2 linked regions of the Cycloclasticus pugetii PS-1 genome follow. The protein of the gene in region 1 interacts with the protein of each later gene in a pairwise test. Links are inferred from orthologs where the notes say so. Each region holds a gene or a part of one and is shown on either strand. Other genes may lie near its edges.

What was found.
Region 2: the proteins of gyrB (region 1) and gyrA interact in binary tests that used the Escherichia coli proteins (3 or more experiments, as listed by UniProt). The link is inferred for Cycloclasticus pugetii PS-1 from one-to-one orthologs.

What each region holds. Positions count from the first base shown.
Region 1 is NZ_ARVU01000001.1:1,415-8,219, reverse strand. Bases 1,690-4,796 are described here. They hold gyrB (DNA topoisomerase (ATP-hydrolyzing) subunit B), read right to left. Parts: upstream 4,397-4,796; coding sequence 1,982-4,396; downstream 1,690-1,981. Other genes in these bases: recF (DNA replication/repair protein RecF), read right to left, coding at 4,397-4,796. In the rest of the region: urtA (urea ABC transporter substrate-binding protein), read right to left, coding at 1-133; CYCPU_RS0100025 (hypothetical protein), read right to left, coding at 169-1,329; more of recF, read right to left, coding at 4,797-5,476; dnaN (DNA polymerase III subunit beta), read right to left, coding at 5,501-6,601; chromosomal replication initiator protein DnaA, read right to left, coding at 6,774-6,805. UniProt on the Escherichia coli protein: DNA gyrase negatively supercoils closed circular double-stranded DNA in an ATP-dependent manner to maintain chromosomes in an underwound state.
Region 2 is NZ_ARVU01000001.1:698,512-705,299, forward strand. Bases 1,649-4,738 are described here. They hold gyrA (DNA gyrase subunit A), read left to right. Parts: upstream 1,649-1,950; coding sequence 1,951-4,527; downstream 4,528-4,738. Other genes in these bases: CYCPU_RS0103440 (GGDEF domain-containing protein), read left to right, coding at 1,649-1,681; serC (3-phosphoserine/phosphohydroxythreonine transaminase), read left to right, coding at 4,547-4,738. Outside these bases: NAD-dependent DNA ligase LigA, read left to right, coding at 1-531; more of CYCPU_RS0103440, read left to right, coding at 548-1,648; more of serC, read left to right, coding at 4,739-5,629; CYCPU_RS0103455 (phosphoglycerate dehydrogenase), read left to right, coding at 5,662-6,788. UniProt on the Escherichia coli protein: A type II topoisomerase that negatively supercoils closed circular double-stranded (ds) DNA in an ATP-dependent manner to maintain chromosomes in an underwound state.

The sequences.
Region 1 (6,805 bases):
CACTGATTGCCATGGTGCCTGATAATGAATGCAATACCCCTACCTTAATTGTATCTTCTGCCGCATAGACATTACTTGCTATTAAGGCACCTGCTGAAACTAATGATGTAACTAATTTTCGTTTTATATTCATTTTGATTTCCCTATTTAATAGTGTTGAGCTAATTATTAATACTGGAATTGATAACCGATAACAAAAGCATCCATATCATTTGTTCCGTTGTCTGTGCTTGAGTAAGCCACAGAAATTCGAGAGTTAAACCCATCGATAACATAATTAAAACCAGCATCAATTGTTTCAGAATCGCTGCCGTTATCTGGGTTTACTTCTGAGTAAGAAAAGTAAGGTTGAACCTTGCCTATACCTAACTTGTTTGGAAACAAGTAAAGTGTTGTTGCTTTCCATGAATCACCTTCAAATAAACCAAATGCATTTGTTTTTCCGTCTAAATCAAAGTCTTTATAGGCTGCTTCAATGGTCAAAACACCTTCGTTTTCCAACACGTTTTCATATAAAACATCTGTATATAAGGCTGTGAAATCACCTAAATCACCAACAATACCGGTAGCATCTTCCTCAAATTGAGCAGCCACTGAGACAGTAAAAATATCGCCCGCTGCACCGTATGATGTACTACCTGTGTAATAACCAGGTGCTTTTTCAACATTTAAGAAGTTATAACTGAACCTCGCTGCATATAAAAAGTTATCATCTGGGTCCGCATCACCCATCCCTGCACTTTCATAACCTTCAAAAACACCGACAGCATAGGTAAAACGCTCCTCAGCTCCTAAACGACCCCATACCGTTACACCTTCATCACGGCCATATAGACCTGCATTACCTTTTCCATGATCTTCTCCTTGATCAGCAGGGCCAAATGGGGTTTTAAAAGCATTCCATATATTGGCGTAGTATGGACCACTCATTTCTTCACGATCAGCAGGCACTAGCATGCGGCCAGCCCATATATTTAGTGCAGGGTTAATCTTAAACTTTGCAATAGCATCTAAAATTCCAAACTCCTCATCAAATGGTGCATTAGAACTACTCCAAAATGTCTCGGTATTTAATTCAAACCCGAAATTTTCAGAAATTTGACCATTAATATAGATTCGCGCGCTATCCAAGTTAAAATCATTTGACCAATCATCCCCACTAGGCGACGCATCCTCTACTGCAGTGAAACTTGTTCTCACGCCCACACCGAAACTTATCCATTTACCATCTGAACCTTCAAATTTTGCACCAGCCAATACAGAACCAGTCATGACTTGAGCAGCAATTAATGCCGCAATCCCTGTCACTTTTCCTGAATATTTCATCATTCATTACCTTTTATCTTGTCAATGGAAGGTACTAAAATGCGAATATCATGCCAGAATATAACCCTTTGTTTTTAATGGATAATGACTATATATTTAGAATTATTGCACAAAAAAAGCTCATAAAAATGAGCCTAAAAAAATTAATGAATTAATTTGGTGCGATTTCCAGATATAAACTAATCGCTAAAATAAAAGAACCCTCTCTTAAACAAACCTAGACCTGATTTACTTTGTGATCTTGCATCATTCGATGAATAAATACAGGCTTATATTGGTAAAGCTAACCATTGCTTTTATTTCTTATAAGGAATCAAACTATCTAAACCTCTGCTAACAGATGTTTCGACAATTAATACATACCTTAAATATACCTATCTTGTAATTATTTAATTTGTTTTTCACACGGCTTCAATAAATTTTTTTAAATCCAGGGTAAAAATAAGCTCCTGAAAGCTTATTTAAGAAGCCTTTTCACATAAAGCAACCCGTTTGTATGCGTTTTTTATTTTTAAGCTCTACAGCAAAGGATAAAGCCTTTAGTGAAATTCATTTCCGATTTTTCAAAAAAAAGCGGAAATTTAATTTCCGCCTTTGATACTTTTAAACGACTCATAACCCTTCTGGTTTATGTGTGTTATTTTTTCATAAAAAACTACACATCTAAGTTTGCTACTTCTAATGCGTTTTTTTCTATAAAGTTTCGCCTAGGTTCTACTTCATCTCCCATTAATGTTGTAAACACTCCATCAGCTGCAATGGCATCCTCTATTCTTACCTGCAATAAACGTCTTGAGTCTGCATCTAATGTTGTCTCCCATAGTTGATCTGGGTTCATTTCTCCTAGCCCTTTATAACGCTGGATTTGTTGACCTTTTCTTGCTTCTTTCATTAATAATTCAAAAACTTCTTTAAAACTAGTCACAGTATGTTTCTTATCAGCAATATTAAGGTGCGTGTCTTCCTCAAACATACCCACTAATGTTTTACCAAAACTGACTAAGCGTTTATATTCACCTGATTTAAAGAATAGACGTGGCATTTCAAAAGATTTCTCTACTCCATGAGACATGGTTATACAGTGAACCGACCAATTATCTTGTTGGTACTTTAATGACAAACTATATTGGGTTGGGCAACTTTCTATTCCGTTTAGGTTTTTTTCTAAGTCTTGTAACCAATCATTTAACTCGTCTTCACTAACAGATTCTGTTATTTCAGTAGAAACCAATAGCTCGTTTAAAATCAACTCATCATAACGCCCCGCCAGTCTCGCAATCATTCCTTCAATTTGAATATGTTCTTTTGCAAGTTCTTCTAGCGCAAGCCCTGTAATAGCTGGTGTTGTCTCATTAATAACTAAACTTGCTTTTTGTAAAGCCAATTGTAGAAGGTAACTATTCAGCTCATTATCATCCTTAACATAATATTCTTGTTTACCTTTTTTTACCTTATATAAAGGCGGTTGCGCAATATAGACATTACCATTCTCAATCAACTCAGGCATTTGGCGATAGAAAAAAGTTAATAACAATGTTCGTATATGTGAGCCATCCACATCGGCATCTGTCATGATAATGATCTTATGATAACGAAGATTTTCTGGCTTATACTCTTCCTTACCAATACCACAACCCAATGCTGTTATTAAGGTTCCCACTTCATCCGACGATAACATTTTATCGAACCGAGCTTTTTCTACATTGAGTATTTTTCCTTTCAACGGCAATATCGCTTGAGTTCTTCGATCTCTGCCTTGCTTTGCTGAGCCTCCAGCCGAGTCCCCTTCCACTAGAAATATTTCTGATAATGCAGGGTCTTTTTCTTGGCAATCAGCTAATTTCCCAGGCAAACCAGCAATATCTAAAGCAGACTTACGTCGTGTCATTTCCCTTGCTTTTCTAGCCGCATCTCTCGCCCTGGCTGCTTCTAGCATTTTGCCAGCTATTTCTTTTGCTTCTGTTGGGTTTTCTAACAAAAACTCTTGTAGCGCTTCAGCTAAGGATGACTCAACAATGGATTTCACTTCCGAAGACACCAATTTGTCTTTCGTTTGTGATGAAAACTTAGGATCTGGTACTTTAACTGATAAGACTGCCGTCAGCCCTTCACGCGCATCATCACCCGATGTTGTCACCTTCTGTTTTTTTGCTAGGCCGCTACCTTCTATATATTGATTTAATGTTCGAGTGAGACCTGCTCTAAAACCTGCTAAATGTGTCCCCCCATCTCTCTGAGGAATGTTATTTGTATAACAAAAAATATTCTCTTGATAAGAATCATTCCATTGCAAAGCCACCTCCACATTCACATCATTCTTATCTACGTTGATATAAATAATATTTTCATGGATTTGAGATTTATTTTTATTTAGGTGATTAACAAACGCTTTAATCCCACCTTCATATTCAAAGATCTCTTCTTTTGCGGTGCGCTCATCCGATAACCTAATTCTTACACCAGAATTCAAAAACGATAATTCTCGTAGCCTTTTTGCCAATAAGTCAAAATGAAATTCAATATTACTGAAGGTACCGATACTTGGTTTAAACCTCAGACTTGTTCCTGTTTTTTCAGTTGGTCCTACAACTTTTAACGGCTCTACAGGTTCACCTTTTTTATACAGCTGATAATGCTGACTACCTTCCCTGTTTATAGTTAACTCTAATTCGTCAGATAGCGCGTTAACAACAGACACACCCACACCATGCAATCCACCGGACACTTTGTAAGCGTTATCATTAAACTTACCGCCTGCGTGGAGCACCGTCATAATGACTTCAGCAGCTGATCTCCCCTCATCGGGATGGATATCAACAGGAATACCACGACCGTCATCTGTGATAGTAACCGAATTATCTTCATGAATAATTACACCAACCTCTGTGCAGTAGCCTGCTAAAGCCTCATCAATAGAATTATCAACCGCCTCAAACACCATATGATGTAAGCCTGAACCATCATCGGTATCACCTATATACATTCCCGGGCGCTTTCTAACCGCATCTAAGCCCTTTAGAACTTGTATATTTGATGAATCATAAGTCTCATTGTTTTTTTCTTCGCTCACTTAACTATCCTCTATCTGCATAACTCCACGTTTCACGTGAAACACCTTAGTTTCTTTCGCATCAATAAACTCTAAAAACAAATCTATATTTGTTGTCGTCACGAAAGTCTGTATATTTAGTTTCTGTAAAAAAAACATTACTTTTCTTACATTCTCCCTATCAAGCTCAGCACCTAAATCATCCAATAACACACAAACCGACTTAGATACTCGATCACGCATTAACTTAATTTGCGCTAAATACATCGCAATGACCAGCAGTTTCATCTGCCCTCTGGATAAATAATCCTGTGCTAACCTTCCATTAACCAGAACCTTAATATCTGCTTTATGCGCGCCTGCTGTGGTGAAGCCATACAAGATATCTCGGTCCTTTGCTTTATTAAGCGCATCCTCAAACGATAAGCTTTTATCCCAGCCTTTTAAGTAATTTAAAGTAACCTCTGCATCACCAATAAACTGACAGGCAATACCTTTAAGTTCTTTATCTAACAATTCAAGATACTTCTCTCTTTCATGACTGACTATTGTACCGTATTCAATCAGTTTATTATTCCAAACAGTTAATGTATCTAATTGTTTGGTTTTCAATAACTTATTCCTCTGTTTCAATAAGTGGTTATATTGCTTCGATATATTCAAAAATGAGTGTTTCACGTGGAACACACCGGTATCAATAAAAGCCCTTCTATCAACCCCACCATTTTCTAATAATGTTTGGGATTCAGGCCTGATAAGGTGTGCATGAAACAGACGGGATAATTCAGAAGATTTTTTTTCTGATCGAGCATTTATCCTGATAATGGTTTTATGTTTGTTTTTTTTGATCGCTATCTTATGAGAAACGTTCACATAAGCTAATTGGGCAAAAACAATAAGGCTATCTTTATTGTGTGAGAGAACCTTAGTGATATTTTGCGTTCTAAAAGAGCGCGCCCTACTTAGTATGTAAAGCGACTCTAGAATTGATGTTTTTCCACTCCCGTTAGGCCCAACAATAATATTAAGCTTAGGAGATGGTTGGAATATTATATTTTCAATATTCCTAACATCTTTAATTTGAATATCGACTAAAGACAAGAAAAATAATTACAGTAAAAATGTTTATATACGCATTGGCATAATAATAAATTGACTTCTCTTATCTTCTGGGTTTTCAAGCAAGCAACTACTGTTTGTATCAGTAAAAGAAACTAACACATTATCCGATTCAATTACATTTAGGGCATCCATTAAATAACTTGAATTAAAGCCCATACTCATCTCATCACCATTGTAATCAACCACTACTTCTTCTTCGGCTTCATCCTGTTCAGGGTTATTAGCATTAATAGTCATTAATTGGTTTGATAAGTCTAAACGTATTCCTTTATATTTTTCATTGGATAAAATGGAAACACGAGATAAAGCGGATTTAAAAGATAACTTATTGATATTAAAGCTATGTTTACTTTGTTCAGGGACTACATTATTAAAATCAGGGAAGCGTCCATCAATCAACTTTGCATTAAGTTCAACATCACCCAACGAGAATTTAATACTGTTTTTAGCGATCTTTATCTCAACAGCACCTTCAAATTTATCCATTAGTCTGAGTAATTCTTGGGCTGCTTTTCTTGGAATGATAACCTGGTTAATGGATTGATTTTCATTATCAATTTTATTTTTAGATAGGGCTAGTCGATGACCGTCTGAGGCGACAGTTTGTAATTCACCATCAACAATTTCCATCATTAAACCATTTAGATAATAACGAACATCTTGTTGTGCCATACAAAAAATAGTTTTACTAAAGGCTTTTAATAAAACCTCTTGGTTAATGCTTATTTGATTTAGGTAACTTGATTCATCGAAAAGAGGGTATTCATCTGATGGCAGTGTCCTAAGTGTAAATCTGCTTTTGCCTGATTTAATAATAAGAACACCATCATTGAAAGATAAATTTAATTCACAGTGATCAGGTAAAGATCGACAGATGTCTAATAACTTTCTTGCAGGAATCGTTATATTAAAGCTATCTTCCCCTATCAATATGGATTTAGCGCTGACCTGTACTTCTAAATCTGTGCCTGTGAATTTGATCGTACCATTGTTAATCGATAAATAAACATTCGATAAAATCGGTAAGGTCTGTCTTTTTTCAATAACACCAAAAACCTTCTGTAATGGCTCTAATAGATCTTCTTTATTAATATTTAATTTCATATCTCTTAATACTTATTATGATTATAAGGAATTAAAAATCGGTTAGTATTTTTAATTATTAATTTTAAATCAATAACCTACGTTATTTTAAAAGGTGTTGTTAAATATAAAAACTATTGTGGATAACTTGTTTGTAAAAACATCTCAAATTTTATCCACAGCTTACACCTAATTAATGCGATAGGGTTCTTAACAGGTTAATAT
Region 2 (6,788 bases), 700 kb from region 1 along the record:
AATATTATCGCGGCACTTGAAAAAAGCAAGGTAACGACCCTGCCGAAGTTTCTGTATGCGTTGGGTATTCGAGAAGTAGGCGAGGTGACTGCGGCAAGCTTATCGAGCTATTTTGGACAGCTGGATGTGATACAGAGTGCCACTGTTGAAGAGTTGGAGAAGGTGCCTGATGTTGGGCCTATTGTTGCACAACATATCGTGGCTTTCTTTGAGTTGGCGCATAACCGTGAGGTAATAGCGAGCTTGAAAAACTTAGGGGTTAGTTGGCCCAATGTTGAAGCAGTTCCCCAAGATGATCAGGCTTTATCAGGTAAAGTCTTTGTGTTGACCGGTACATTGTCGACGATGGGGCGTATTGAAGCGAAAGAAGCCTTGCAATTATTGGGTGCAAAAGTGACTGGAAGCGTCTCGAAAAAAACCGATTATGTTGTTGCCGGGGAGGATGCTGGTTCAAAGTTGAAAAAAGCCCAGTCGCTAGGGGTGACGGTATTATCAGAAGACGATTTAATAAAGCTAATAGCAAAGGACTGAATATAACTGTAACGCTATGGATGCCGATTTAGAAACGCAAGTTTGCGTGTTACAAAGCCATATGGATGGCATGATTTCGCGTGCGCAAAAGAATGAGGAAATGTTGAAACGTTTTCAAGACTTGGAAATGCGTTTATTGTCACTGAATTCTTTACGTGAATTAATTGAGCATATTAACGACGATGCCCAGTTAGCCTTTAATCTCGACTCTTTATCGTTGGTGCTCGCAGATGAAGATGATGAGATAAAGCAGTTTCTTACCGAGGATGGTTTTAGGTTTGATGAATACCCGAATATTATTTTTTTATCTAAGGGAGGGGTGTTTAAAGATGAGCTGGGTTTGTCTCAACGAATTTTGCTAGGCGCTGCTAATGATGTCCTACCCCAGGTTTTTTGGCCAGCTAATAAAACAGCGCCAAAGACAGTAGCGATTATTCCTCTTGTGCGGCGTGGTATTTATCTGGGCTGTATGGTGTTTGGTAGTGAAGATGAGGGACGTTTTCAAGTAGAAATGGCGACATATTTTTTGGAGCGTCTAGGTAAGGTGATGAGCGTGTGCATGGAAAACACGCTGAATTATGAACAGCTCAGGCGCACTAGCCTATTTGATACGCTGACAGGGGTGAATAATAGGCGGTTCTTTGAACAACGGATGGATGAAGAGATGCTTCGCTGCTTAAGAACGGGTGATAGTCTGTCGTGTTTGTTTATTGATATAGACTTTTTTAAGGCGGTGAACGATAACTTTGGGCATCAAGTAGGTGATCTGGCGCTTCGACACGTGGCGGAGACATTACGTGGTCAATTGCGAGCAAATGACATTCTGGCGCGTTATGGTGGTGAAGAGTTTGTGGCGATATTGCCAACTGCCTCTGAGAAGAAGGGTATTGAAGTAGCAGAAAGGATGCGGCAGTCGGTTGCTAATGCCTCAATAGAAATGGCCGGCGAAAGTTCACTAGCGCTGACCGTTTCAATTGGTGTTTCAACGTTTGTTGTTGCAGAACCAGGGGTATCTAAGCCTTTGGGGGCTAGTCAGTTAATAGATGTTGCCGATAAGGCTTTGTATCAGGCAAAAAAATCTGGGCGTAATCTCGTGCGCAGTGGTGGAGAAGTAAAGTCGTGCTCAGTTGTTGATAAAAGAGCCGAGTAGCACGCTGGGTTTGTTTCTATGGTTCAGTATAGGGCGTAGCGGCTTCTTTAGGTCATATTTTATGGCGATGTAATGGCGATGTAATGGCGAAAGCTTAGGAGCATTGTTTTGTGCGGGCAAACAAAGTTATCAAGAGCACCGTTTTTCGGGTATAATTTCGGCTTTATTTAGCATAAATTTTTTGGCGATAAAAAGCTGATGTGAAGTATATTTTTATCGCTTTCTTAATGTTTTTTTGAATTATTTGGCATCCTAGGAGATACCGATACATGTCTGAGCTTGTAAAAGAAACGATCCCCGTCAATATTGAAGATGAGATGCGCCAGTCTTATTTAGACTACGCGATGAGTGTTATTGTTGGGAGAGCCTTGCCAGATGTACGTGATGGCTTAAAGCCAGTGCACCGTAGGGTGTTGTACGCAATGAATGTGTTGAACAACGATTGGAATAAACCTTATAAGAAATCCGCCCGTATTGTTGGGGATGTTATTGGTAAATATCACCCTCATGGTGATACCGCTGTGTATGACACCATCGTTCGGATGGCGCAGCCTTTTTCTATGCGTCATATGTTGGTGGATGGTCAGGGTAACTTTGGTTCAGTTGATGGTGATTCTGCAGCGGCGATGCGGTATACCGAAATCAGAATGTCAAAGTTGTCGCATGAAATGTTAACTGACCTAGATAAGGAAACAGTTGATTTTACTGCTAACTACGATGAATCAGAGCACGAACCCAGTGTGTTGCCTGCGCGTGCTCCTTTACTGCTCATTAATGGTTCGTCTGGTATAGCGGTGGGCATGGCGACGAATATTCCGCCACATAATCTTGCGGAAGTAACCTCAGCATGTCTGCGTTTGATTGAGGAGCCTGAAACAACCATTGATCAATTGCTGGAATATATTCCAGGGCCTGATTTTCCAACGGCAGGTATTATCAATGGTGCCACCGGTATTCGCGAAGCTTACCAAACAGGCCGCGGTAAAATTTACCTACGTGCGCGTTACCATGTTGAAGGCGAAGAAAGTTCAAATAGTAAGCTGTCTATTATCGTCACTGAATTGCCGTATCAAGTAAATAAAGCACGCTTGATGGAGAAAATTGCTCATCTTGTTAAAGATGGCAAGCTAGAAGGTATTTCAGGCCTGCGTGATGAGTCAGATAAAGACGGCATGCGTATGGTGATAGAGCTTAAACGTGGCGAAGTGCCTGAAGTGATTATCAATAATTTATATCAACACACGCAACTTCAGAATGTGTTCGGTATTAACATGGTGGCGCTGATCGATGGTCGCCCTAAATGTTTGAACCTTAAGCAAATCCTTAATGCGTTTATTGATCATCGACGTGAAGTCGTAACGCGCAGAACAATTTATGACTTACGTAAAGCGCGTGAGCGTGCTCATACCCTAGAAGGGTTAGCGATTGCGTTGTCGAACATTGATGAAATGATCGCGATGATTAAGGCAGCAAAGACCCCTGCCGAAGCAAAGGTGAGCTTGCTGGGAGCAGCTTGGGAGCCTGGTTTAGTAGCTGACTTATTATCAAAAGCAGACTCAAGCCGTTCTCGCCCAGATAAGCTTGAAGAGCAATATGGCATTGTTGATGGGCGTTATCATTTGTCTCCTGCGCAAGCGCAGGCTATTTTAGAGTTGCGCCTGCACCGTTTGACAGGGCTTGAGCAAGATAAGATTCTTCAAGAATATAAAGATCTTCTTGTTGTAATTGATGACCTTTTAGATATTTTGGCGAACAGGGATCGCTTGATGTCAGTGATCAGTGAAGAGCTGAAAACACTGATAGAAGAATATAAAGAAGAGCGTAGAACAGAAATTGTTGATAAGTTTTTAAACCTCACGGCAGAAGATTTAATTACCGAAGAAGATATGGTGGTGACTTTGTCGCATGAGGGTTATGTGAAATCACAGCCGCTTACTTCATATACTGCGCAACGTCGTGGTGGAAAGGGTAAAACAGCCGCAAACACAAAGAATGAAGACTTTATTGATAAGCTGTTTATTGCCAACACACATGACACAGTTTTATGTTTCTCGAGTAAAGGGAAAGTCTATTGGTTGCGCGTGTTCAATTTGCCGGTGGCCAGTAGGGTTGCGAGAGGTAAACCGATTGTCAATTTGCTGCCGCTAGACAGTGACGAACGTATTAACGCTATTTTGCCAATTCGTGAGTTCAATGAAGATGAATATATTTTCATGGCTACTGAATCGGGCACGGTTAAAAAGACCCATATTAAAGAGTTTGAAAAACCACGTGCGAACGGCAAAATTGCTATTGATTTGCGTGATGACGATACCTTAGTTGGCGTTGCAGTCACCGATGGCGAAAAAGACGTTATGTTATTTGCTAGCTCAGGCAAGGTAGCTAGTTTTAAAGAGGCAGATGTTCGGGTGATGGGACGTACAGCAAGTGGTGTTCGGGGTATGCGTTTAAAAGATGAAGAACATATTATTTCATTGATTATTTCAGAACCAGGCACTGTTTTAACATTAACCCAAAATGGTTACGGTAAGCGCACAAAAATTGAAGAGTATCCGATTCATAAGCGAGGTGGGCAAGGGGTTATAGCAATGCAAACCAGTGAACGTAATGGTGCGTTGGTCGGTGCTGTCTTGGTAGATGAAAGCGACGAGCTAATGCTGATCACCGATGGCGGTACATTGGTTAGAACGCGAACCAGTGAAATATCAATTTTAGGGAGAAATACACAAGGTGTTCGTGTTATTCGTCCCGCTAAGAATGAAAAAGTCATCGGTTTAGATCGTATTGCTAGCTTAGATGATGAAGAGGGTGAAGAAGTCGCCCTTGATGAAGAAATTACAGATTAATTGTTTTAAGGAGAGTTAGATGTCCCGTGTATATAATTTCAGTGCCGGCCCGGCTGCAGTACCTGTAGACGTATTGAAAAAAGCCCAACAAGAAATGCTTGAGTGGCATGACTCGGGTATGTCTGTTATGGAAATGAGTCACCGTGGTAAAGACTTTATTTCAATTGCAGAAAAAGCAGAAGCCGATGTTCGAGAACTAATGAACGTTCCTGAGAACTATAAGGTTCTATTTTTACAAGGTGGTGCAACAACCCAATTTTCAATGGTGCCGATGAATTTACTTCGCGGTAAAGATAAAACCTGTTATGTCAATACAGGTGCTTGGTCTAAAAAAGCCATTAAAGAAGCTAAAATTCATAGCAATGTGCACATTTCGGCCAGCTCAGAATCGACTAACTTCACTACAATCCCAGCAGTAGACAGTTGGGATGTTGATCAAAATGCGGCCTACTTGCATTACACCAGTAATGAAACCATTGGTGGTGTTGAATTTCACTCTATACCCGATGTAGGTGATATAGATTTGGTTGCGGACATGTCATCAAATATTTTATCTAGAGAGTTTGATGTCAGTAAGTTTGGTGTCATTTATGCTGGCGGTCAGAAGAATATGGGGCCATCGGGTATAGCGCTTACAATAGTGCGTGAAGACTTGATTGGCAATGTGAAAGCCGGTTCGCCGTCCATGATGGATTATAAAAATCATGCAGATGCAGGGTCAATGTTTAATACACCTGCCACCTACAGCTGGTACTTAATGGGCTTAGTGTTTGAGTGGATAAAAGAGCAAGGCGGTGTGTCAGCGATAGAAGCACAAAATGTTCGTAAGGCTGAAAAACTTTATGCTGCGATTGATAACTCAGATTTTTATGCAAACCCTGTCGAGTTGACCTCACGATCAAGAATGAATATTCCATTTACCTTGGCAAATGCTGAATTAGAAGGCTTATTTTTAAGTGAAGCTAAATCAGCTGGCCTAGTCACTTTAAAGGGTCATCGATCAGTAGGGGGTATGCGTGCCAGCATTTATAATGCAATGCCAGAAGAAGGGGTTGATGCATTGATCAGTATGATGGCTGAGTTTGAAAGAACAAAGGCATAGACAAACAGTTAATAATTTATAGGTTAGTAAACATGTACAAAATACAAACATTGAACAACATTTCTGTAAAAGGCCTTGAGAAATTTCCAAGAGAGACCTATGAAGTGGCCTCTGAAATTCAAAACCCAGATGCTTATATGCTGCGTTCTTTAAAGCTGCATAATGTAGATATACCTGAAAGTGTTTTAGCAATTGGACGAGCCGGTGCCGGTGTTAATAATATACCCATTGAGAAAATGAGTGCACGAGGTGTTCCTGTGTTTAATGCACCAGGCGCTAATGCAAATGCGGTAAAAGAATTAGTTTTAACAGGTATGCTTTTAGGTTGCCGAAATATATGTCAGGCGTGGGAATGTGCAAAAAACCTTACAGGCGATGACGAGTCCATTAGTAAAGAAGTAGAGCAAGTTAAGAAAAAATTTGTAGGCTTTGAATTACCAGGTCGTACATTAGGCGTTATTGGCTTAGGTGCGATTGGCACATCCGTGGCGAATATGGCGCGAGATTTAGGCATGAACGTTGTAGGATATGACCCAGCGTTGACTGTTGAGCGTGCGTGGCAGCTATCATCATCTATTGAATCTGCAAATACAGTCGATGAGTTGTTAGCAAAGTCTGATTTTGTGACGATCCACGTGCCGTTTAATGAGGGAACAAAGAACCTCATTAATGCACGTCGTATTAACACGATGAATGATAATGCGATTATTTTGAATTTTTCTCGCAACGGAATTGTAAATGATGAAGACGTTGTTGAAGCGTTAAATGCCGGTAAGCTGTATTCATACATTTGTGATTTTCCAAGTAACCTATTAAAAGATCACCCGCGTGTCATTACCTTGCCACATCTTGGGGCTTCTACAGGGGAAGCTGAAGAAAATTGTGCAATTATGATTGCTGATCAATTAAAGGATTTCCTAGAAAATGGAAATATCAAAAACTCGGTGAATTTTCCACAAGTCAAGATGCCACGAGTGAGTGGTTACCGTATGGCTATTGCAAATTCTAATGTACCTAATATGGTTGGGCAAATTTCGAGTATTCTTGCGGAAACAGGTCATAACATCTTAGATTTATTGAATAAATCGAGAGGCGACTTGGCGTATACCTTATTAGATGTGGATACAGAAATTACAAAAGACGTCGTTGATCAAATTAA